4 regions of the Cellvibrio sp. pealriver genome follow, and region 4 is predicted to be linked to each of the others. Evidence: predicted binding sites of a transcription regulator. Region 4 holds the regulator's gene; each other region holds the start of a gene.

Region 1 (5,577 bases), 2.4 Mb from region 4:
CACTGCAAGATTACCGCTGGTGGATTGAGGAGCTGCGTATTTCTCTATTTGCCCAAACCCTGAAAACCCAAGTGCCGGTATCGGATAAGCGTTTGGATAAACAGTGGGAGCAAGCCATGTTGGATGCGCAGGGATGACGGGTAGGGTTAGGTTGAGTTAACGGGTAGCGTTAAAAAGTGTTTAGCTGCTGTAACAAAGCCGGTGAATGTAAGTCTATCGGCTAAGCATTTGGTATTGGGCAGATTATTGATGCCATTATCTAACCGGACGCTGGATACACCGCTAGCCCTGTCGCCTTGGCTGTGCTAGTTTTTCTGTCGGCCTTACCGCCGTCAATAACACATAACCTGCTGGAGTGTATTATGAATAACAAAATTTCTTCCATGTCTGCTTTGTTCGGCGCTGCCGTTGTTGCATCGGCTGCCTTGGCTCCTATCGCATCTGCTGCTGATGCAAATTTTACCGCGACTTCGCTGAATGCCGGTTACACCCTGGCAGATAATAGTTCTGCCAAATCTGAAGGTGAGCACAAATGTGGCGAAGGTAAATGCGCCGCAGAACACAAAAAGTCTGATAAAGAAGGCAAATGTGGTGAGGGCAAGTGCGGCGAAGGAAAATGCGGAGCCGATAAAAAAGCCGAAGGTGAAGGCAAATGTGGCGAAGGAAAATGCGGTGAAGGCAAGTGCGGTGGCGATAAAAAAGAAGAGAAAAAAGCCGAGTAATGCGAGTTGATCCTGCCGCAGTGGATTACACCGCTGCTATTAGCGGCGCAGGCCTTGGCTTGCGCCGCAGCCTCTTGAATACGCTGGAGCAATCAGCGCCGGACGATATTCATTTTATGGAAGTCGCGCCGGAAAATTGGATTAATGTTGGTGGACGTTTAGGTAAAAAATTCCGTTCATACACCGAACGTTTTCCCTTTGTTTGTCACGGCCTTTCGTTGTCCATTGGTTCACCTGCACCGCTTAATACAGAATTATTATTGGCGATAAAAAAATTCATGCATGAACACAGTATTCGCTACTACAGCGAACATTTGAGTTATTGCAGTGATCACGGCCAGCTTTATGATTTACTCCCTATTCCGTTTACGGAAGAAGCAATCGATTACGTCGCTGAACGTATCCAGCGTGCACAAGATATTCTCGGGCAGCGTATCGCCATTGAAAACTCATCGTATTATTGTGCGCCCCAGCAAGAAATGAGCGAGAGCGATTTTATTAATGCCGTGATAAAAAAAGCGGACTGTGCGCTCTTGTTGGATGTTAATAATATTTACGTGAACAGCATTAATCACCGGTACGATCCTTACGAATTTTTGGCTAGCTTACCGGGTGAACGCACAGCCTATATTCATATTGCTGGCCATTTTGAAGAAGCAGAGGATTTGCGCGTGGATACGCACGGCACGCCCGTGATTAACCCCGTGTGGAAACTACTGGAAAAAACCTATGAATTATTTGGCGTAAAACCCACTTTGTTGGAGCGGGATTTTAATATTCCACCGCTGCCGGAATTGATGAGTGAATTGGAAGAAATAAAAAAACGCCAGAAGCTATTTGCAACGGGAGCGCCGTTGCGATGAAAACATTCCAGCAAACTCAATTGGCATTTGCACAGCATATGCGCGCACCACATGAATATCCTGCACCGGCAGGAATAGAAGATCGTCGTGTGGGTATTTACCGCGAGTTGGTGTACAACAATATCGAAAGTTTGATTGCGACGGTTTTTCCTGTGCTGCGTTCGTTGTTGTCAGATTCCCATTGGCACAGCATGGTGCAGGATTTTATCCAGCACCATGAATGCAAAACGCCCTATTTTTTGGAAATCAGTGAAGAGTTTTTGCATTATCTTGTGCAGGAGCGTGGTGTGCGTGAGGGTGATCCGCCATTTTTGTTGGAGCTGGCACACTATGAATGGATTGAGTTGGCACTGGATGTGAGTGAAGATTCTATTCCCCCGGCAGGGGATTTGCCTGCCGATCTTATGGCTGCAAAACCGCGAGTCTCTCCTTTGGTCGCTGTTCTCGCGTATCAATATCCCGTCCATAAAATTTCCCCACAGTATCAACCGCAGCTTCCTGAGCCAGCGTATTTGGTTGTGTACCGCAACCGTGCGGATAAGGTATGTTTTATGGAAACCAACCCACTAACCCAGCGATTGTTGTCGTTATTGCAATCCCGGTCAGATACTTTGGCTGATGTTGTGGCGACTATCGCTAAAGAGCTTGGGCATCAAGATAACAGTGATTTGGCTGCTAGTGCGCTGGAGCGGATAACCCATTTATGCAATGCAGGTGTGATTAGTCACTTTGAGTGATATTTGTACGGTGCTGCACTCTTTTTAGTCAGTGGTTGACATTTTGATTATCAAAATCGAAAAAAATACGCAAAAAAATAGATTTTTGATCTAAAACCACGCCCAATCACAAGACTTCGTCATTTTTCTTTCTATACTTGATGCGCGTATTCGGTGCGTTTGTCATATTTCTGTAACTTTATGGTCACACAATGGCAATGCGACTGAAACACAAGTGTCATTATTTCAATAAGCCTGATCCCCGATGGCCAGGAATTGGACATCAAAAAACACACATCAAAGGAGTCAACTCCATGAAAAAATCATTATTAGCGTTGCTGATCGCTTCCGTTATTCCCGCAGCTGCATTTGCCGATGTTGTTGTCTACGGTAAAGCAAACCTATCTGTGCAAAATGCAGATGAAGCTGAAGAATCAAAATTGGAACTCGTGAGCAACGCCTCACGCATTGGCGTTAAAGGCAGTGAAGAAATCAATTCGGGCCTCAAGGCAATCTATCAGTTTGAATATCAAACCGAGGTTGATGATGGTGCTGGTGGCTCCTCTAACCAAACGTTTACCCAGCGCAATATTTATGTAGGCCTGCAGGGCAGTGGCGGCACCATTATTGGTGGTCATTTTGATACCCCGGTGAAAACGGCTCAGGAAAAAGTGGATCTTTTCAATGACCTCGAAGGTGATATTAATTATCTGGTCGATGGCGAAACCCGTTCCAAGAATATTGTTCAATACACCACTCCTGCCTCATGGGGCGCTTTTGCAATCAATATTGCGGGTGTTGCTGCTGAAAATAATGCTGCAGATGATGGCGTGTCTGCTTCTGTTACTTACACCACACCGGCGTTTTATGTAGCGCTTGCTGCAGAGCAGGACGTCAGTGCGCAAACCATGGATATTTTGCGTTTGGTTGGCCGTTATACCGTGGGCCCAGTTCAATTGGGCGCTTTGTTTGAACAATCATCCGTCAGTGCGTCTGTTGCGGGTACTGCCGTGGATTTGGATTCTGATGCGTGGTTAGTGTCGGCAAAATATAATGCAACCGATAAGTTTGCCTTGAAAGCACAGTACGGTGATGCGGGTATGGATGTCACCGCCGGTGGCTTGGTGGTTGATGCAGGTGGCGACTCTTTGAGTTTGGGTGCCGATTATTTGTTATCTAAAAATACCACTTTGTTTGGTTATTACACTCAAGAGACAGCTGAAGTTGATTCTGATGAAGTAGTGGACGATAACTGGATTGGTGTAGGTATTGATCTTAAGTTTTAATGGTAAGGTTGATCCAACAAAGGGTGCTTAGGCACCCTTTGTTTTTTCTTACACTTGTTTTTTTATATTTGTTTTTTGCTTAATACAGCGCTGGGGATACTAATGAAACCTATCATTTTTACAATGCAGTTATTGTTTATATCATCGCTGCTTACCTCTGCGGCATTTGCGGATGATGAGTGTGGCGCTGCAGTTGATGCCGCTGACTCCATGAATGTTAATCAAAAGGAATGTGACTATAGCGATAAAGGATTAAACGGATTTCTTCATAAGGCATTTAAAAAAGGGAATGATGGTGCTGTGTTGGAGACTACTGATAGCAATCCATCATCATTAGCCAGTGCACAGGAAGAAAACATCCAGCGTAATTTCTCCGCATCTGTTAAGTCATACGCATTAACCGAAAGTAAACAACCAGTAAAAAAAGCGCAGGGCTTTTCACTGGAAGTGGAAGTTGATCAGTGGGCGAACTTGCCCGTAGCGAGAGCGCAGTTGTTGCCCAAGGCATTGGAGAAATGTGGAAAAGGCTTTTCTATCACAGGTGAGCATTATCGCAGTTTGGCCATGGGGCGAATTGAACTGCAGTTGCAGTTTGAATGTGATAAATAATGTAAGGTTTGAAAATAAAAAAGGTCACAGCAATGTGACCTTTTTTACAGCTATCGGCTTTTACTATTTCGCGTAATTCACTACCGCGATGTAATGCATAGCGGTGGGTTTGTTTTCCACAAAGCCTGGAATAAATTTGGATTTTTTCAGTGAGCTTTCGATGCTATCGGCATCGGCTTGTTTGCGCAGCGCCGCTTCAATAGTGCTGACGGTTTCTACTTTTCCGTCGGCTTCAATATTGGCCATCACACGGGTCATTTTGCCTTCGGCAAAAAATAATTTACCATCGCCGCGCTCTTTGGTGGTGTAGTGCGCATACCAGTCACTGGTGTCCAAACGTTCTTGCGGTGCGAAATAGTGAGTGCCGTATTGTGCTTGCAATGTGCCCAGGTTCGGCAGCAATACAATCGGAGCCTGGGTTCCGCCCAATGAATAGACAACGCGCATTTGCATTCTTACCGGTACGGTTTTTCCGTCGATAGTTGCGGGTTCAAAGGTGGCGGATTTCAATGCAGACTCAGTGACTTTTTGCATGGAAACCAACGGGCTGTTTTCGTAGCAATTAACAGCGTTGATATTACCGGTGCTCATCACATCGGCCTGGCAATAAACCGCAACGGTTTTTACACCTTCGCCAAAAGAAGCGGGCAGGGTAATCTGTTTAGTTAATGTTTCAGCAGCATTGCCGAAGTTAGCAGGGGTATAAGCAGTGGCGTAGCTCGCAAATGGGGCTGCAGCCGCTACAATTGCCAGTGAGCGGATCAATTTTTTAAGAATATTGTTAGTCATTTTAGTGCTCCTCGTGAATCAATAAACGGCAACCTGCACCCTTTCGGGTCAACGATCTCCGAACTCATTGTCAGATTAGCACCGGCCTTAGCACACTATTGTGAATAGTTTGTGACAATTTCAGGCTTAAACAGAAAAAAGTTAAAAATTTTTTGTTATTTACACCATTTTTATAAAAATCCTTACGGGAAAATAATGGCAAGCAAAAAAAGCCACCCGAAGGTGGCTTGTGTAATCCTTTTAAATAAATCTCCGTTAAATCCATTTCCTTATAGGCGGGACATCCTGTCTCTCCCTGTCCTTTTTTAAAAGTTGTAGCTGATGTCAAGGCTGATGCTGGTGCCCACTTCTTGACGAAGGATGGTGACATCTTGCCCTTGCACATTGGTTTGGGTGATTTCACGATCTTCATCCAGCAAGTTGCGCAGTTTTGCTTTGAGGATGAGCTGCTCAATTGGATAGTAGGAATAGGTAAAATCCAGCGAACTAAACGGTTGCTCAAAGGCGTCGTCGTGACCAGTATCAACAGCAGCGAGTGTCAGTTTTTCACCGGCGATATTGTAGGAAAGCGCTGCGCCGTGTTTACCATCAT
Region 2 (5,577 bases), 410 kb from region 4:
CCCTTGCCGCCAGGGCTCCACTAATTCCGCACGCCACTGCACATCGTAGCCCGCGACATTAAACGAGCCCTCGGTTTCGCTGCGCAAATCCACCAATTTCAGACGTTCGATAGCCGAATTCACCACAAATTCTGATTCTGCCACCACGGCGACGCGATTGAGGGAGATGAGATTGGTATTGATCCAACTGTAAATACCCATCGCCGCCATGGAGAAAATCACCAGTGCGACCATGGCCTCGACCAGCGTAAAACCGCGAGAGGATTTGGGTATTGTTGCGCGCTGCCTGGTCATTGTTCACGCGGCTCGCAGTAAGGCGGGTCTAGCTGTAAGCGGCGGGTGATGCCGTTGAGCTCGACATCCATTTGACCACCCAGACAAACACCATTCGGTTGATAAGTGATGGGTTGTTTGAGATGCAGCTTGAGCTGGCCATCCAGCTGCAAACCTTCGTTGCGCAAGACTTGCAGCGCATCTTCTGGTTTGAGGGTGATGGTTTGCTGGCGGGTATAGGCTTTTAACGGGAGCGATGAAAGTAGCTGCGCGACGCGCTCCTGATCGGACTTATCTTGAAATTGCTCATAAATGGCAGGCAAGCGCGGCAGCACCAGCGCGCTGGTGAGCCCGAGAATCATCAGTACCACCAACAATTCGATAAGGGTAAATCCGGCGCGCGGGTTCATAGGGTTTCTGCTGTTGGGATTTCTACTGGCGAGAAAAAGGATTATTTGGTCGCCAAACCTATGTCGGCATCCAGACCTTCACCGCCGGGTTTGGCATCGGCACCCAATGAATAGAGGGTGAAATCCTGCAGGCCATTTTTTTCGCGACGATATTGGTAGGCAGTTCCCCATGGATCGAGCGGAATTTCTTCATCCAGATAAGGCCCTTTCCAGTTTTGCTGGGCGCGCGCGCTGTCGGGCGAGCGGATAATCGCGCCCAAGCCCTCTTGGGTGCTGGGGTATTCGCCCATATCCAGGCGATAGGTTTGCAACGCCGATTTCAGCAATTTGAGCTGGGTTTCCACGGTTTTGACTTTGGCGCTATCGACCTTGCCAAACATTTTGGGGCCGACGAGACCCGCCAGCAGACCAAGGATAACCAGTACCACCAAGAGTTCGATCATGGTGAAGCCGCGTTGGCGAGTGTGTGTATTACGCATAACGTCTCTCTTAAAAATGTTCATGGTTAATCCCCCAGCCCCTTTTAAAAAGGGCTAGGGGATTTCTTAAATAGCTACGTCGTTAACGCTGGTGATCGCCTGGATTAACCCCAGAATAATCACCCCCACGGCAATCCCGATAAACACAATCGCCAAGGGTTCGATTAACAACAACAAGCGTTTCATCCGGTTTTTGCCGGAGTTTTCATAAATTTTGGCGACGGCTTGCAGCATCTCGGCAAGACGGCCGGTTTTTTCGCCCGCGCGGATCAGGTTGTAGGCGGTGGCATTCAGGATTTGGTTGTCCTGCAACGCCTTGGACAAACTGCCGCCGGATTGCACGGCATTCAACGCCGCCAGCAGAGCTTTGTTGCGGCGCGAATTTTTGACGCTGGCGCGCGCCAAATCCAATGCCCGCGTGAGTTCAATGTGGCTGGAGAGCATGGCACTCATGACCGATGACCAGCGGGCGATATCGGATTCGGCCAGCCAGCGACCAAACACTGGCAGGCCGGACATTTTATCCAACAGTGTCTGGCGCACTTCGGGTTTTGCAAACTGCATCGCCAACATTGCACCCAGCACCACGACCGCTGCCGCAACCCAATAGAAGTTTTCATTGAGCCACAAGCCCGTCGATAGCACTGCCGTCGCCAGCATCGGCAACTCTTGCTTGCCATCCATCAAATTGGCGAACTTTGGGACTACAAAAATAAAGATAAGTGCCACAGCGCTGATACCGGTGAGCACCAATACCGCCGGGTAAATCAGCGCATTGCGCAGTTCATTGACCACCGACAGGTCATATTCCATTTGCTCCACACCGCGGCGCATGGTCTGCCCCAACTGCCCGGATGCTTCGCCCGCCTCAACCAATTGAATGAAATACGGCGGTAATTTTAGATCTGCCGCACGTAGCGCCTGCCCAAAACTGGCTCCTCGTTGAAGCTGCTCTGACGCTGAGCGATAAAATTTGCGCAGCTGCGGGTGGGAATCCGCCTCCTGCAGCGACTGCAGGGCTTCGGCAATGGAAACGCCCGATTCGAGCATGGTGGTCAACTCGAACAGGGAGACGGTAATTTCCTCACGCCCGAGTTTTTTGCGGATATTCCCTGAGGACTCCTCATGGGGTGCCACCGTCAGGGGTTGCAGGTTTTTCTCGCGGATCAGGCGCGCAGCTTCGCGTTCGTCAGTGGCTTCGATAACACCGCTGATCACCGATTGCTGCTGGTCGAGGGCTTTGTAACTAAATTGCATGGCCGCTACTCGGAATCCGCATCAATATTGGTTGCCCGCATGACTTCTTCTACCGTGGTCAGGCCTTTGGCGGCTTTGATCAAGCCGTCCTGATACATGGATCTATGGCCTTGCCTGCGCGCCAGTTTGCGCATTTCGGTCACTGGCGTGTTGGCGATAATCATGTCGTGCAGCTCCGGCGAAATCGGGACTATCTCGTACACCCCCATACGGCCGGAGTAGCCAGTGTGGTTACAGGCGGCGCAACCGACAGCTTCCATCCAGATCGGTACAAAATGCTCGCCAAGAAAGCCGCGCTCAAGCTTGGCAAATTCGGCACTGATCGATTCCGGAACCTGCGTTGGTTTGGCGCAGTGTTTACAGACTTTGCGCACCAAGCGCTGGGCTTGTACGGCCTTGATAGGCGCAGCCACCAGAAATGGCTCAACGCCCATATCGATCAAACGAGTGAACGCGGAAAGCGAATCGTTGGTGTGCAAAGTGGATAACACCAGGTGGCCGGTGAGTGCTGACTGGATCGCAATTTGCGCGGTTTCCAGATCGCGGATCTCACCCACCATGATCACATCCGGGTCCTGACGCAAGAACGCGCGCAGGGCTTTGGCAAAGGTGTAGCCAATTTCGGCATGAGCTTGTACCTGGGTGATGCCCGGCAACTGGTATTCGACCGGATCTTCCACAGTGAGGATTTTGCGTGTGCCGTCAGTCGCTTCCTGCAGGGCAGCGTAGAGCGTGGTGGATTTACCGGAACCGGTCGGCCCGGTTACCAATACAATCCCGTTCGCTTCCTGCATCAGCGAGCCCACCAGATCCAGATGGTCCTGCTCCAATCCCAAGGTAGCAAGCGACAGCTCTTTGCGATCTTTAGGCAACAGACGCATAACGATGGATTCACCGTGCACACCGGGCAAAGTAGACACGCGCACATCCATCTCGCGGCCGTTGACGCGGGTGGTGATACGGCCATCTTGCGGCAGGCGGCGCTCGGCGATATCAATTTCCGAAATAAGCTTTACCCGCGAGGCCACCGCCGGGTAGCGGTCAATCGGCTGCTCCAGATGAGTTTGCAATACACCATCCACACGCAAGCGCACGCGGAAGACTTCTTCCTGCGGATCAAGGTGGATATCCGAGGCGTTAAAGGCCACGGCTTTGGAGAAAATGTTGTTTACCAACTCGACTACCGGTGCTTCTTCTGCAAGTTCGCGCAGGCCTTTGGTTTCGCTGCCTTCCGAGAAAAAGCGCTCGGCATTGAGCTCTTTGCGCAAATAATCGATCAGGATGTCCAGACTGTGGCTGGATAACAGGCAAGGCTGAATGGCGAATTCCGGATAGTGATAGGCGAGTACATCGCGCACAAACGGGGAAAGCGGATCGCGACCGGTGTAATGCAATTGCTGTTCGGCCGGGCTCCAGATCAATACGCGGTTATCGATACACCAATTGATGTCCAAGCGGGACTGCTGGATAAAACTGTAGAGCGCGCTGGCATCGGGCAAACCCTTACCGGATTGCACCACCGGAATTTCCAGTTGCTGCGACAAGACTTCAAGCAACTGCTCCTCGGCGATTGCGCCCATACGCACCAAACCGGCACCAATACGCCCACCCACCGACTGCTGTAATTGCAGGGCTTTTTTGATGTCGTCGGGCTGAACCAGTCCGCGCTCGATGAGCATTTCGCCAATCAGTTTATCCACGTTTCAACTTCACTCTTGTCTTTGCACTTACGGCATAAATGGCTTGGCATACTACTGCAAAATGCGCCACTTGCCCATGCAGCCTGCGGATGCAGTCCGTCCGCACATCCGCTATGCTCGCGGACTTTTACCCAAGCGGATATCACTGTGGCACCTCCCATCTCCACCATCATCGTCAATTACAACGCCGGGCCGGGTTTAGTGGCCTGCATCCGGTCTGTTATCGATCAGGTGAGCGACGTGGTTCTGGTGGATAACGCCTCACGCGATAACAGCATCGCATTGGTTGAAGCGCAGTTTGCGGGCGATGCGCGCGTGCGGATTATCCGCAATACCGCCAACCTCGGTTTTGCCGCAGCCTGCAATATAGGTGCACGCGCAGCGCAGCACCCTTACTGGTTTTTCCTCAACCCCGATTGCATTTGTGGCAACAACAGCGTTGCCGAACTCTTTGAGGAGCTCACCCGTAATCCCAAGGCAGGCATGGTGGGCGGTTTGTTATTGAACCCCGATGGCAGCGAACAAGCCGGCGGCCGCCGTTTGACACCGACCCCAAGCCGCACGCTGGTACGCGCATTTGGTTTGCAAGCGCTCGCCAAGCGCTGGCCATCGCTGTTGGTGGATTTTAACCTGCACCAGCAACCACTGCCCGACAGCCCTATCACCGTCGAGGCGATTTCCGGCGCATGCATGCTGGTTAAACCCGAGGCAATTGCGCAGGTCGGTCTGTGGGATGTAGGGTATTTTTTGCACTGTGAAGATCTGGATTGGTGCATGCGCTTTATCCGCGCCGGCTGGGACATTCTCTTTGTGCCTTCAGCACCCATCACCCACGATCAAGGCACTTGCAGCAAATCGCGCCCACTGTTTGTGGAATGGCACAAGCACAAAGGCATGAGCCGTTTTTATCTTAAATTTTTTCACACCGCTCCTGCGCTGCCACTACTGGCGTTGGTGTTAGTTGCCATCTGGGCACGATTTGCGCTGATCGCACTGCGCAGCCTTATTCGCAGGCGTTGATGGCAGAGCCTTGCTGGACAATTCCCTCATTTCATCAATACTTGAAAGGCTTTCTTTACGTTCGGGTTAACCGGTTGCGACATCACGCTCACCATGAATGACAAGAGTTTTAACTCCGCGCTGTTAGTAGCCATCCTGCTCACGCTGGTAGCGGTGTTTGCGCAACAATTTTTTCCGCAAAAGCGCTTTACCGTCTGGCCCAACTCAGACATCAATGTATATTTTTACTCTTCTGCGCAGGGCAACAGTGCGGGTGATAATGCGCCAGCAGCGTTTTGGCTCGATCAAGACCAGAGTATCTGGCGCTGCAATTACCCTCATATCACCAACAGCGACTATTTTGCTTGCAGTTTTAACGCGCTGTTTGAAAAAGCACTCGATACCGGCATCGATCTTTCCGGTTACACACATTTGAACCTGAAACTCCGCTACACCGGC
Region 3 (5,577 bases), 750 kb from region 4:
TTAAACGCCGGATTTTTGATTACAGCAAAAAAAATAACAGCTGGATCACACGCATGAGCCGTCGCGGCCAGATGATAGCGACAGTCGTGACCGGCGTGATTCTCGGCGCTGTCGTTACCATCACCTCCATTGGCGCAGGTGCCTTGGGTACTGTCGCGCTGTTTATGCTCTACCCGCTACTGCCCACTGTCCGCTTGGTGGGAACAGAAATCGCCCACGCAGTACCGCTCACACTGGTTGCCGGAATGGGGCATGCAGGTTTGGGGAATGTGGATTGGCATTTGCTCGCCAACTTGCTGATCGGCTCACTGCCGGGCATTTATTTAGGCAGCCACCTCGCCAACCGCGTAGCCGACCACTATTTGCGCCCGGCACTGGCAATCATGTTGGTGTTTGTGGGATTCAAATTGTTGTTTTGATCTGGACATTACTACCCTCACCCCAACCCTCTCCCGTAAATGGGAGAGGGGGCCAAAAGCATTGTGATCTGAACACCATTGTTCTTGGTATCACTGATGATTAACCCGCCTTATCCGGCGGCGGTGCCACACGCAAGACTTCTTCCATTGTCGTCAAGCCCGCTGCGATTTTCTGCGCGCCGGACAAGCGCAAGGTGCGCATTCCCTCTTTCATTGCCAACTTGCGCAGCTCCTGCAAGTTGCAATCCGGAACTACCTTGTCTTTGAGGTTATCGGACAGCATCAGGATCTCATACAGCCCCTGACGGCCTAAATAACCGGTGTTGCGGCATTCCAAACAACCCACCGGGCGATACACCTTGGCTGGCACAGCCACCTTCCAGGGAGCGACCAGCTCCTGCCAATGTTCGTGGGCGATACTGCCCTCTTCTTTGCAATGGGGGCAGAGTGTGCGCACCAGTCGCTGCGCCATCACGCCTAAAAGCGTGGCATTAATTAGATAGGAGGGAATACCCAAATCGAGCAAACGCGCGACCGTCGAAGGAGCATCGTTAGTGTGTACCGTAGATAGCACCAAATGGCCGGTGAGCGCGGCCTGCACCGCCATCTGCGCGGTTTCCAGATCGCGGATCTCACCTACCATGATGATGTCGGGGTCTTGCCGCATCAGGCTGCGGATACCGGCGGCGAAATCCAGCCCGATCTTGTGGTGCACCTGCGTTTGGTTAAACCGCTCTTCCACCATCTCGATCGGGTCTTCAATGGTGCTGACATTGACCTCATCAGTCGCGACTTGGCGCAGCGACGAATAGAGCGTGGTGGTTTTACCGGAACCGGTCGGCCCCGTAACCAGCAAAATCCCATTGGGGCGGTTGAGCATGGTGTTCCAGCGATTGTAGTCATCGCCCACCAAACCCAAATCACTGAAGCTGCGCTGCAGGACTTCCGGATCAAAAATACGCATCACCAACTTCTCACCAAAAGCGGTCGGCAAGGTGGACATACGCAATTCGATCTCGCTGCCATCACTGCGGCGGGTTTTGATGCGACCATCCTGCGGTTTGCGCTTTTCGGCAATATCCATGCGCGCCAGCACTTTAAAGCGACTGGTCACAGCGGTGGCTACATTCGCGGGCAATTCGTAAACGTAATGAAGAACACCATCAATACGGAAGCGGATGCGCCCGACTTCCCTGCGCGGCTCTATATGGATATCCGACGCGCGCTGGTCATAGGCATATTGCAGAAGCCAGTCTACGATCTTGACGATATGCTGGTCGTTGGCATCAGGATCACTCGCCTTACCCAACTCCACCAACTGCTCAAAGTTGGTAATCGCCGAGCCAGCTGATGCACCGCTTGCGCCCGACACCGAGCGAGCAAGGGTGTAAAACTCCACCATATAGCGCTCAATATCAGCAGGATTGGCTACCACGCGCTTCACCGCGCGGCGCGCCACATGCTCGACTTGCGGCTCCCAGCCCGCCATAAACGGCTGGGTACAGGCGATCACCACATGATCGGCCTCGACTTTCACACAGAGGATGCCGTGGCGCTTGGCAAAGGCGTAGCTCATCACCTCGGTACATTTGGACACATCGATTTTCATCGGGTCGATATGCACCAGCGGCAGCTGTGCTTTGGCCGCCAGCCACTCGGTCAGGGTATCGCCATCCAGATTTTTACCAGGGCGAAGGACATCTTCCATATTTTGGCTTGCGACGTACGCAAGCGGATGCATGATGGCCTGCTCGCGTGTGCGCGATGCCCCCAGTAACAGATTGGCGTCGATCTGACGCATACGGCCATCGGCGACCAGATCCTGAATCAAGCCACGTAAATCCAATACCCGGTCCAACACCTGCGCCATCTTGTTATTCCTGTTTGCGAATGAGGGGATTTCAGGGATTGTAGCGGCTCCAGGCCCAAGCGTCTGCACACCTCACCACAGGATCATCCACACACGCCGCCATACAACACGCCGCAGGCTGGCATTCACACAAGCATCATCTAGCCTGTTAATAATCCCGAAGGGGTAAATGCCTAGCAAATAACCACCCAAAAAGCATCATAAGTTTGTCATAAAAACGCAATAAAGCCGCGTGACCTTGGCAGGCGATCTTTTTATACTGCGCACACTTTTAACCGGAGGGGTAGTCCATGCCTTTTGCTAACCTGTCGAACCTGTTTGGCCGCTCGCCCATCAAGCCCATGCAAGAACACATGGCATTGGCTGTTAAAGCCGCCGCTGAATTGACCAGCTTTTTTGAAGCAGTGACCAGTGATGACTGGACTCGCGCCAGTGAAATCCAGCAACAAGTCGTCAAGTTTGAAAACGAAGCCGACGAAATCAAAAAGCACCTCCGTCTCCACCTTCCCAAAAGCCTGTTCCTGCCTGTACCCCGTACCGACCTGCTGGAACTGCTGACCATGCAAGACCGCATCCCCAACCGCGCCAAAGACATCGCCGGGATCATCATGGGGCGCCGCATGACCATCCCCGCCAGCATGAAAGACCAAATGAATGAGTTTGTGCGCGCAAGCGTCGCCGCTGCCGAACAAGCTCTCACCGCCATCAACGAGCTCGATGAACTGCTCGAAACCGGCTTTAGCGGCCGCGAGCTGACCGTCGTTGAAAATATGATCAAGGAATTGGACATCCTCGAAGAGAAAGCCGACCAACTCGAAATTGGGGTACGCACGTCTCTGTTTGCCCTGGAAGCCCAGTTGCCGCCTGTTGATGTGATGTTCCTCTACAACATCATTGACTGGGTGGGTGATATCGCCAACCGCGCCCACGATGTCGGTGGCCGTTTGCAATTGCTGCTGGCGCACTAACTGTTTTTAATTTTTAGGTAATTCACCATGACTTTATTTGCTGAATACAGCCAAGTGCTGTTCGTTCTAGCCTGTGTCTTCGGCCTGTTTATGGCCTGGGGTATTGGTGCTAATGACGTATCCAACGCCATGGGCACCTCGGTAGGCTCACGCGCACTGACCATGAAACAGGCAATCCTGATTGCGATGGTATTTGAGTTTGCCGGTGCCTATCTCGCAGGCGGTGAAGTAACAGAAACCATCCGCAGCGGCATTGTTGAGCTGGATGTAATGACCAGCCATCCGGATTTATTTGTGTTTGGCATGTTGTCATCACTCCTTGCGGCAGGTACCTGGCTGTTAATCGCCAGTATCCTCGGTTGGCCAGTATCCACCACCCACTCTATCGTAGGCGCGATTATCGGTTTCGCCGCTGTTGGCATCTCGGTTGATGCGGTGCAATGGGGTCAAGTCTGGGGCATCGTGGGCAGCTGGGTCACCTCTCCTTTGGTTGCAGGTATTCTCTCTTTCTGGATTTTCCGCTCGGTACAACATCTAATCCTCGATACTGAAGATCCTTTCGCAAATGCCAAACGTTACATTCCTTTTTATATGTTTGCCGTTGGCTTTTTCCTGTCGATGGTCACTATTCTCAAAGGCCTTAAGTACGTCCTCAAAGAACATCACCTGGAATTCAGCTTTATTCAAGCGATGATGATTGCGGCCGTTATTGGTCTTATTGTGGCAGGTATAGGAATGTATTTGCTCAGCCGTATCACCCAGGATGCCGCTGCCGATAAAAACAACCGTTTCTCCAGTGTTGAGCGTGTATTCGGTGTACTGATGATCTTCACCGCCTGCTCTATGGCATTTGCACACGGTTCAAATGATGTCGCCAACGCTGTTGGTCCTATGGCTGCCGTCATTAGCGTTATTCAATCCGGTGCAGTGAGCGCCAAAGCCGCTGTGGCACCTTGGGTACTTCTGCTGGGTGGTATTGGTATCGTTGTCGGTCTTGCTACTTATGGATACAAAGTGATGCAGACCATCGGTAAAAAAATTACCGAACTCACCCCAAGCCGTGGTTTTGCCGCTGAAATGGCTGCGGCCGCAACCGTTGTAATCGCATCCGGTATTGGCTTACCTATCTCAACTACGCACACACTGGTAGGTGCGGTACTCGGCGTTGGCTTGGCTCGCGGTATTGGTGCACTGAACCTGCGAGTGATCGGCGGCATCTTTGCCTCTTGGTTGATCACTCTGCCTGCGGGTGCCGGCCTTTCAATTTTGTTCTTCTTTTTCTTCAAAGGCGTATTCAACTAAGCCACTGCCGGACTTCCCAAACCCGAGCCGGTATTCCGCCTCGGGTTTTTTATTGTCTGCTTTTCAGTAGTCTCGCAGTACTTGCATTTTTACCGGCAATCATCGATAACACCCGCATAGTATTTAATGGGTAACGGCGAGCCACTCATGAGCGTTGATTTCAAACATTACCAACATCACTTGCAGCAACTGGTGGCATTACCATCGGTCAGTTGCGCCGTGCCCGAGTGGGATATGAGTAACCGCGCAGTTATTGATTATCTCGCCAACTGTTTTGCGGATTTGGGCTTCAACACAAAGGTGATGCCACTTGAGCAAACTGACAAAGCCAATTTGATCGCCACCCTCGGTAGCGGCGATGGTGGACTTGTACTCGCGGGGCATAGCGATACTGTTCCCTACGATGCCAACCGCTGGCAAACCGATCCATTCATTCTCACCGAAAAAGACGGCAAGTTATACGGCTTGGGTGCCACCGATATGAAAGGGTTTTTCCCGGTCATTATTGAAGCGGTTAAACCCTATTTGTCGCACACCTTTCGGCATCCACTTGTGGTTCTCGCCACTGCGGATGAAGAAAGCAGCATGAGCGGCGCCCGCGCGCTGGCTCGCACGGGCATACCAGGCGCAACACCACGTTACGCGGTGATCGGTGAGCCAACCAATCTGGTGCCGATTCGTGCGCACAAAGGCATTATGATGGAAGCCATTCGCGTGCAGGGGCACAGTGGTCACTCATCTAACCCTGCTCTCGGAAAAAATGCATTGGAAGCAATGAATCTGGTGATGACGGAGCTCATGCAACTGCGCGGCGAATTACAATTGAAATATCGCGACCCGGCATTTGCCGTGCAAACGCCAACACTGAATTTGGGCTGCATTCACGGCGGCGATGGAGCCAACCGCATTTGCGGCAGCTGCGAATTACATTTTGATTTGCGTTTATTGCCGGGGATGGATAACGATGAATTGCGCTCTATTATCCGGCAGCGTTTACGGCCTATCGCAGAACGCAGCG
Region 4 (5,577 bases):
CCCGTCCCACTATTTCTGCTGGCATCGACACGATAAAAGCGCTCGGTCAAACGCGGGATATGCTGCGCTTCAATACCGGGGCCGTTATCGCTCACCGAGACATAGACATTTTTTTGGTCTTGCCAGAGCAGCATGCTCACTTTGCCGTCGGCGAGTGTGTATTTGATCGCGTTAGTGACCAGATTGGAAAAGGCGCTGTGCAATTCTTTTTCATTGCCCGGTAACAACAAAGGCTTGGTGGTGTTGTTGCAGATCAGAGTCAGCTGCTGGTTTTTTTCTTTGCTGAGCACTTCCGCTTCACTTTTGATAATCGTCAGCAGCTGCTCGATATTAATCGGCTTGTGGTTGTGACCCGCTTCGGTGGTTTCCAGTTTGGACAGCACCAGCAAATCGTTGATCAGCAGCGACATGCGTTTGGCCTGCTGCAACATCTGCTGCAAGGGCTTATTCCAGCTGGGGATGGTGTTGTTATCGGCCAGCGTTTCTACGTAGCCGTTGATCACCGTGAGCGGCGTGCGCAACTCGTGGGACACGTTGGCCACAAAGTCTTGCCGCATTTTTTCCAGATTGTGCACCTGGGTGATATCGCGCACGACGATCAAGCGTTCGTTTTTACCGAATGGGGTAATCTGAAATTGCAGATGCTTGGAGGCAAAGCGGGGCGACGGCAGCTCAAGCGGTTCTTCGTATTTGCCCTCTTCAAAATAGGCGACAAATTTGGGGTGACGGATAAAGTTGATTACCGACTGCCCCTGGTCTTTGGTGTTGAGCGCCAGCATGCGATGGGCAGCGGGGTTCCAGAAGTCCAGATGGCCGCGCGCATCCAAAATGATCAAGCCGTCTTTCAGTGATGAGCTGATTTCCTGGATGCGTTTGATCACCGCTTGCAGGTTTTCTTTTTCAAGGCGCTGGTCGCGCTGCAATTGATAGATGTTGTCGAAAATTTGCCCCCAGATGCCGCTGGCTTCTGGTGGATTTTGGCTGTCCTGCCGTACCAGCCATTGGTTGAGGCGGCGGATTTGCCAGAGCATCCAGACGATATAACTGGAGCAGCCAATCAGCATCCACAGCGAATAATTATCGCTGAAGAAGCCAATCAGGCTGCAAATGGCGAGGATGATAAGAATGCGCTGGAGTTCAGCGCTAAAACCTTTTAACAACGTCGAGCCTCTTGGTTCTAAATCCGCGGCTGCAGCTGATCAGCACTGCGAGACTCGCCGTGAATACATCCATGTAGGCTCGACTGCGGCATCCATGCCGCAGACGGTCTCGCAGCACTGATCAGCTGCAGCCGCTCACGAAAGTGTTATCAGGCTTCAATACGAGTAGAAAAACGATAGCCCGTACCGCGCACTGTCTGGATCAGGTCTTCGTGGCCATCCACGGTCAGGGCTTTGCGCAGGCGACGGATATGCACATCGACCGTGCGCTCTTCCACATACACATTGCCGCCCCAGACGTGATCCAGTAACTGGCTGCGAGTATAGGCTCTTTCCTGATGGGTCAGGAAAAATTCCAGTAAACGATATTCGGTTGGCCCCATATCCACCGACTGGTTATTGATGGTGACGCGGTGGCTGGCGGGGTCAAGGCACAGGCCTTGTACGGTGATCGGTGCTGAGTTGATTTGCGGATCAGCGCGGCGCAACACGGCTTTCAAGCGGGCAACCAGTTCACGCGGGGAAAAAGGCTTGGTGATGTAATCATCGGCACCCACTTCCAGCCCCTGGATCTTGTTGTCTTCCTCGCCTTTGGCGGTGAGCATAATGATGGGGGTGTTGGCGGTGACTTCGTCGCGTTTTAAACGGCGCGCCAGTTCAATACCGCTGGTGCCGGGCATCATCCAGTCGAGCAGAATCAAGTCTGGTTTTTCATCAATGATCAGGCCGTGGGCATCCTGCGCATTGCTTGCCTCCATTACCTGGTATTCGGCCATTTCCAGCGCCACACGCAGCATGTCGCGGATTGCGGATTCATCGTCAACGATCAGGATTTTGCGACCAGTCATAAATGTTCTGCCTGAAAAAACTACGGGGTGCCGCACAGGTTTGTGAAGCTATTGTTGCAGCTTATTAAATAAGTTCAGTGTTACACATTTATGACAGGATAAAAATTTTGCGCTAGCGCAATGCGTAATCGGCAGCAATACCCGCAAACACCGCCGCACCAACCCAATTGTTGTTCAAAAACGCCTTGAAGCAGTCCTCGCGTTTGCGAAAGCGGATTAACCATTGTTGATACACAAAAAGCGCTCCCGCAACCGCAAGCCCAAGGAAGTAAGCAGCGCCTAATTCAAAGCGCTCCCCAACAAGTAACAGCGCGTAAAGCGCCATCACCTGCAGCACCCCGGTCATCAGCCGGTCTTGCTCACCAAACAAAATGGCGGTGGATTTCACGCCGATTTTCAAGTCGTCGTCGCGGTCAACCATCGCGTAAAAGGTGTCGTAGGCGACTGTCCAGAGCACCACCGCGAGGTAAATCAGCCACATACCATGATGCAACTCCCCGGCTTGCGCGGCATAGGCCATAGGGATTCCCCATGCAAATGCAGCCCCGAGCACCACTTGTGGCAAATGGGTGTGGCGTTTCATAAACGGATAACAGAAAGCCAGAATCAGCCCGCCAACGGACAGCTTGATCGTGAGTGGATCGGTCATCAGCACCAGCCCGAACGCAATCATGCAGAGCGCGATAAACAAGCCAAGCGCCTCTTTGCTGGATACTGCACCGGTCGCGAGCGGCCGGTCTTTAGTGCGCTTGACCTTGCCGTCGATCTTGCGGTCGGCAAAATCATTAATCACGCAGCCTGCAGCGCGCATCACAATCACACCCAAAGTAAAAATCACCAGATTTTTGATGCTGGGCACACCCTTGGCGGCAATCCACAAGCTCCATAGCGTCGGCCAGAGCAAGAGCAAAGTTCCGATAGGGCGATCCATACGCATCAAGCGCCAATAAAGCAGGACTTTTTGGCGCAGGTCTGTCTGGCCTGCTGCTTTTTGCGTGGCGCGCTGGAGGATTTTGCCGGCACTGGATTTTGCGGCCTTAGCAGATTTGGGAACGGCAGATTTTGGGGTGGCAGATTTGGGAGCTGCTGGTTTAGCCGAGCCGGTTTTGGTGGAGGTTGCAGCAGGTTTTTGTGAGTTGGGAGTTGTCATAACCAAAGCGCCGGTATTGTTGGAGTTATCGGGTATCAGGACGGATCTGGATTGTCTGGCTGTCACATTCGAGCGATCAAATCAGGCTACTGAATCAGGGCGATAAAGTCAGGTAAAAACACTTCGCTGACCAACAGGGGTTTGGCGTGTAGATAAAACACCGAACGCCGCCCCCACAGATGCCCCTTGCCGCACAATTCGGCTGGCATATAGGCATGATCGCGGCTAATCCGCGCCACTGCAATGGCGCTGCGCACCAAGTGTGGCTGACTGAACAAAAACGCGCCTAGCGGGCGGCTGCCTTGTTGGCGCAGATGACGCAGTGATCCGGTCAGGCTCGATAGCGGCAAAATACTGCGCGCAAATACCCAGGGGGTTCCTTTGCCGCAGAGTATCACCTCGCGGATCAGCGCCTGCTGCGGGCGGCTCATACCCAGCGCCTGGCGCTCATTCAAGCTCGGGATACCAAGCGCCTGGCGCAAGACTTTCACTGCAAACTGCCTCTGGCTTAATGAGACGAGGCGCGCTGTCAGCGAGCCGTTATCGGCCAGCCAATCCTGTAACACGGCTTGCGGGCGCTGTTGGCGGGCAAGTTGGCGGAGAGGTTTCCACGAACGGGTTGAAAGCGGGCGGGGCATCGCAGCCTTGGACAAAGCGGGTTCCTCAATCGGCTAATATGGCGGTCGGCTTGCGCTGGCACGCGCAAATGCATGGGCGGCAGTTTATCAGCTTGGCCAATCCCAAGCGTGAATAATGCGTTTACAAGTCTGCCGCAATCCCGTGAATGCAGGTAAACTCCCTGTGAAAATCAATGTTGATGGAGAGAGAAAACATGCATAAGACCGACATAGTAGTGGCTTTGGCCAATAATTCTGATCTGGGTGTCAATAAAGCGGATCTGGTGGTTTCGGCTTTTATCGAGCAAATTACCAATGCACTGGCGCGTGGTGAATCAGTGGCCTTGTTGGGGTTTGGCACCTTTAATGTGAGTGAGCGCGCCGCGCGTGAAGGCCGCAATCCGCAAACCGGCGCAACCATCCAGATCGCCGCCAGCAAAACTGTCACCTTCAAAGCAGGCAAAGCCCTGAAAGACGCAGTGAACGAATAATAATGTTACGGCGGCATACCTATGCCGCCCTCGCCTGATCCCCTACCATCTTTTCTTAACGTCCTGAATTACTTCATCAACCAATAATAACGTCCGGGGTGACTATGTCGCTGACCAATAAAATTTTACTCGGCATGCTGTTGGGTGTCCTGGTTGGGGTCATCTTCAATCTCTTGCTTGGTGTAGATGATCCCCAGACAGTGCCAACGACCAGCTATGGGCAGTGGATACAAACGGTACTGATCAATGGCGTACTCGATACGATTGGGCAGATTTTTGTAGCGTCGCTCAAATTGTTGGTGGTACCGCTCGTATTTGTTTCATTGGTGTGTGGCGCAGCTTCACTCGGTGGACATAACCGCATGGGGGCGTTGGCTACCAAAACCCTGTTGTTGTATTTGATGACTACCGCGATGGCGATTGCACTGGCGATGGGGGTGGCAGTATTTATCCAGCCAGGTGCTGCGGTTGATATGGCATTGTCCAGCACATATACCGCGCCACCTGCGCCATCCATCAAGCAAACGTTTCTCGATATATTTCCCAGCAATCCGGTTCAGGCAATGGCCGAAGGCAATATGCTGCAGGTGATTGTCTTTTCGATTTTGTTTGGTATCGCGATTTCGCGTACAGGCGGCGAAATTGGCAGCAATATGAAAACGTTTTTTGAGCACTTGAATGAAGTGGTGCTCAAAATGATGCTGTTGCTGATGCAATTGGCACCCTACGGTGTTTTCTGTTTGCTCGCAAAATTATTTGCCAACATCGGTTTTGCAGCGATCACCGATTTGGCGAAATATTTTTTCACGGTGTTGTTTGTATTGTTGCTGCACGGATTTGTTGTCTATGGCCTCTTGTTAAAAATATTATCCGGCTTAAGCCCTATTATATTTTTCAAAAAGATGTGGAAAGTGGCGGTGTTTGCATTCAGTACGGCATCCAGCAATGCAACCTTGCCGGTCACTATGCGCACCGTTGAGCACGATCTGGGCGTGGACAATAAAGTCAGCAGTTTTTCTGTTCCCTTGGGTGCGACTATCAACATGGATGGCACCGCCATTATGCAGGGGGTTGCCACCGTATTTATTGCCCAGGTGTACAACATCGATATAGGTGTGTCCGGTTATTTGATGGTAATCCTGACCGCTACGCTCGCCTCCATTGGCACCGCCGGTGTGCCCAGTGTGGGCTTGGTGATGTTGGCGATGGTATTACAATCAGTTGGTTTGCCTGTTGAAGGGATTGCGTTGATTATCGGTGTCGATCGCTTGCTTGATATGGTGCGCACGGCAGTCAATGTGACGGGAGATG

The links. Region 4 encodes PhoB, which activates phosphate uptake and scavenging genes when phosphate is short. Its sites were predicted from a motif close to TGTCATAAANNTGTAACA; they were not measured.
Region 1: the regulator PhoB is predicted to act here: its motif matches at 2,483-2,500, upstream of VC28_RS03300 (porin).
Region 2: the regulator PhoB is predicted to act here: its motif matches at 4,164-4,181, upstream of VC28_RS15830 (GspE/PulE family protein).
Region 3: the regulator PhoB is predicted to act here: its motif matches at 2,497-2,514, upstream of VC28_RS17190 (TIGR00153 family protein).

Annotation. Positions count from the first base shown of each region.
Region 1 is NZ_KQ236688.1:795,301-800,877, forward strand. Features, by position in the region: gene hrpA (ATP-dependent RNA helicase HrpA) at 1-137, shown strand, start outside; gene VC28_RS03285 (HvfA family oxazolone/thioamide-modified RiPP metallophore) at 363-722, shown strand; gene VC28_RS03290 (HvfB family MNIO-type RiPP peptide maturase) at 722-1,585, shown strand; gene VC28_RS03295 (HvfC family RiPP maturation protein) at 1,582-2,322, shown strand; gene VC28_RS03300 (porin) at 2,616-3,587, shown strand; gene VC28_RS03305 (hypothetical protein) at 3,690-4,196, shown strand; gene VC28_RS03310 (hypothetical protein) at 4,260-4,985, opposite strand; gene VC28_RS03320 (TonB-dependent receptor domain-containing protein) at 5,291-5,577, opposite strand, start outside.
Region 2 is NZ_KQ236688.1:3,625,692-3,631,268, reverse strand. Features, by position in the region: gene VC28_RS15850 (PulJ/GspJ family protein) at 1-294, opposite strand, end outside; gene VC28_RS15845 (pilus assembly FimT family protein) at 291-683, opposite strand; gene gspG (type II secretion system major pseudopilin GspG) at 725-1,162, opposite strand; gene VC28_RS15835 (type II secretion system F family protein) at 1,229-2,419, opposite strand; gene VC28_RS15830 (GspE/PulE family protein) at 2,425-4,119, opposite strand; gene VC28_RS15825 (glycosyltransferase family 2 protein) at 4,267-5,139, shown strand; gene VC28_RS15820 (GGDEF domain-containing protein) at 5,233-5,577, shown strand, end outside.
Region 3 is NZ_KQ236688.1:3,964,572-3,970,148, reverse strand. Features, by position in the region: gene VC28_RS17200 (sulfite exporter TauE/SafE family protein) at 1-419, shown strand, start outside; gene VC28_RS17195 (type IV pilus assembly ATPase TfpB) at 520-2,289, opposite strand; gene VC28_RS17190 (TIGR00153 family protein) at 2,580-3,257, shown strand; gene VC28_RS17185 (inorganic phosphate transporter) at 3,285-4,559, shown strand; gene argE (acetylornithine deacetylase) at 4,707-5,577, shown strand, end outside.
Region 4 is NZ_KQ236688.1:3,215,256-3,220,832, reverse strand. Features, by position in the region: gene phoR (phosphate regulon sensor histidine kinase PhoR) at 1-1,160, opposite strand, end outside; gene phoB (phosphate regulon transcriptional regulator PhoB) at 1,310-2,008, opposite strand; gene ubiA (4-hydroxybenzoate octaprenyltransferase) at 2,121-2,945, opposite strand; gene VC28_RS13990 (chorismate--pyruvate lyase family protein) at 3,245-3,811, opposite strand; gene VC28_RS13985 (HU family DNA-binding protein) at 3,991-4,266, shown strand; gene VC28_RS13980 (dicarboxylate/amino acid:cation symporter) at 4,371-5,577, shown strand, end outside.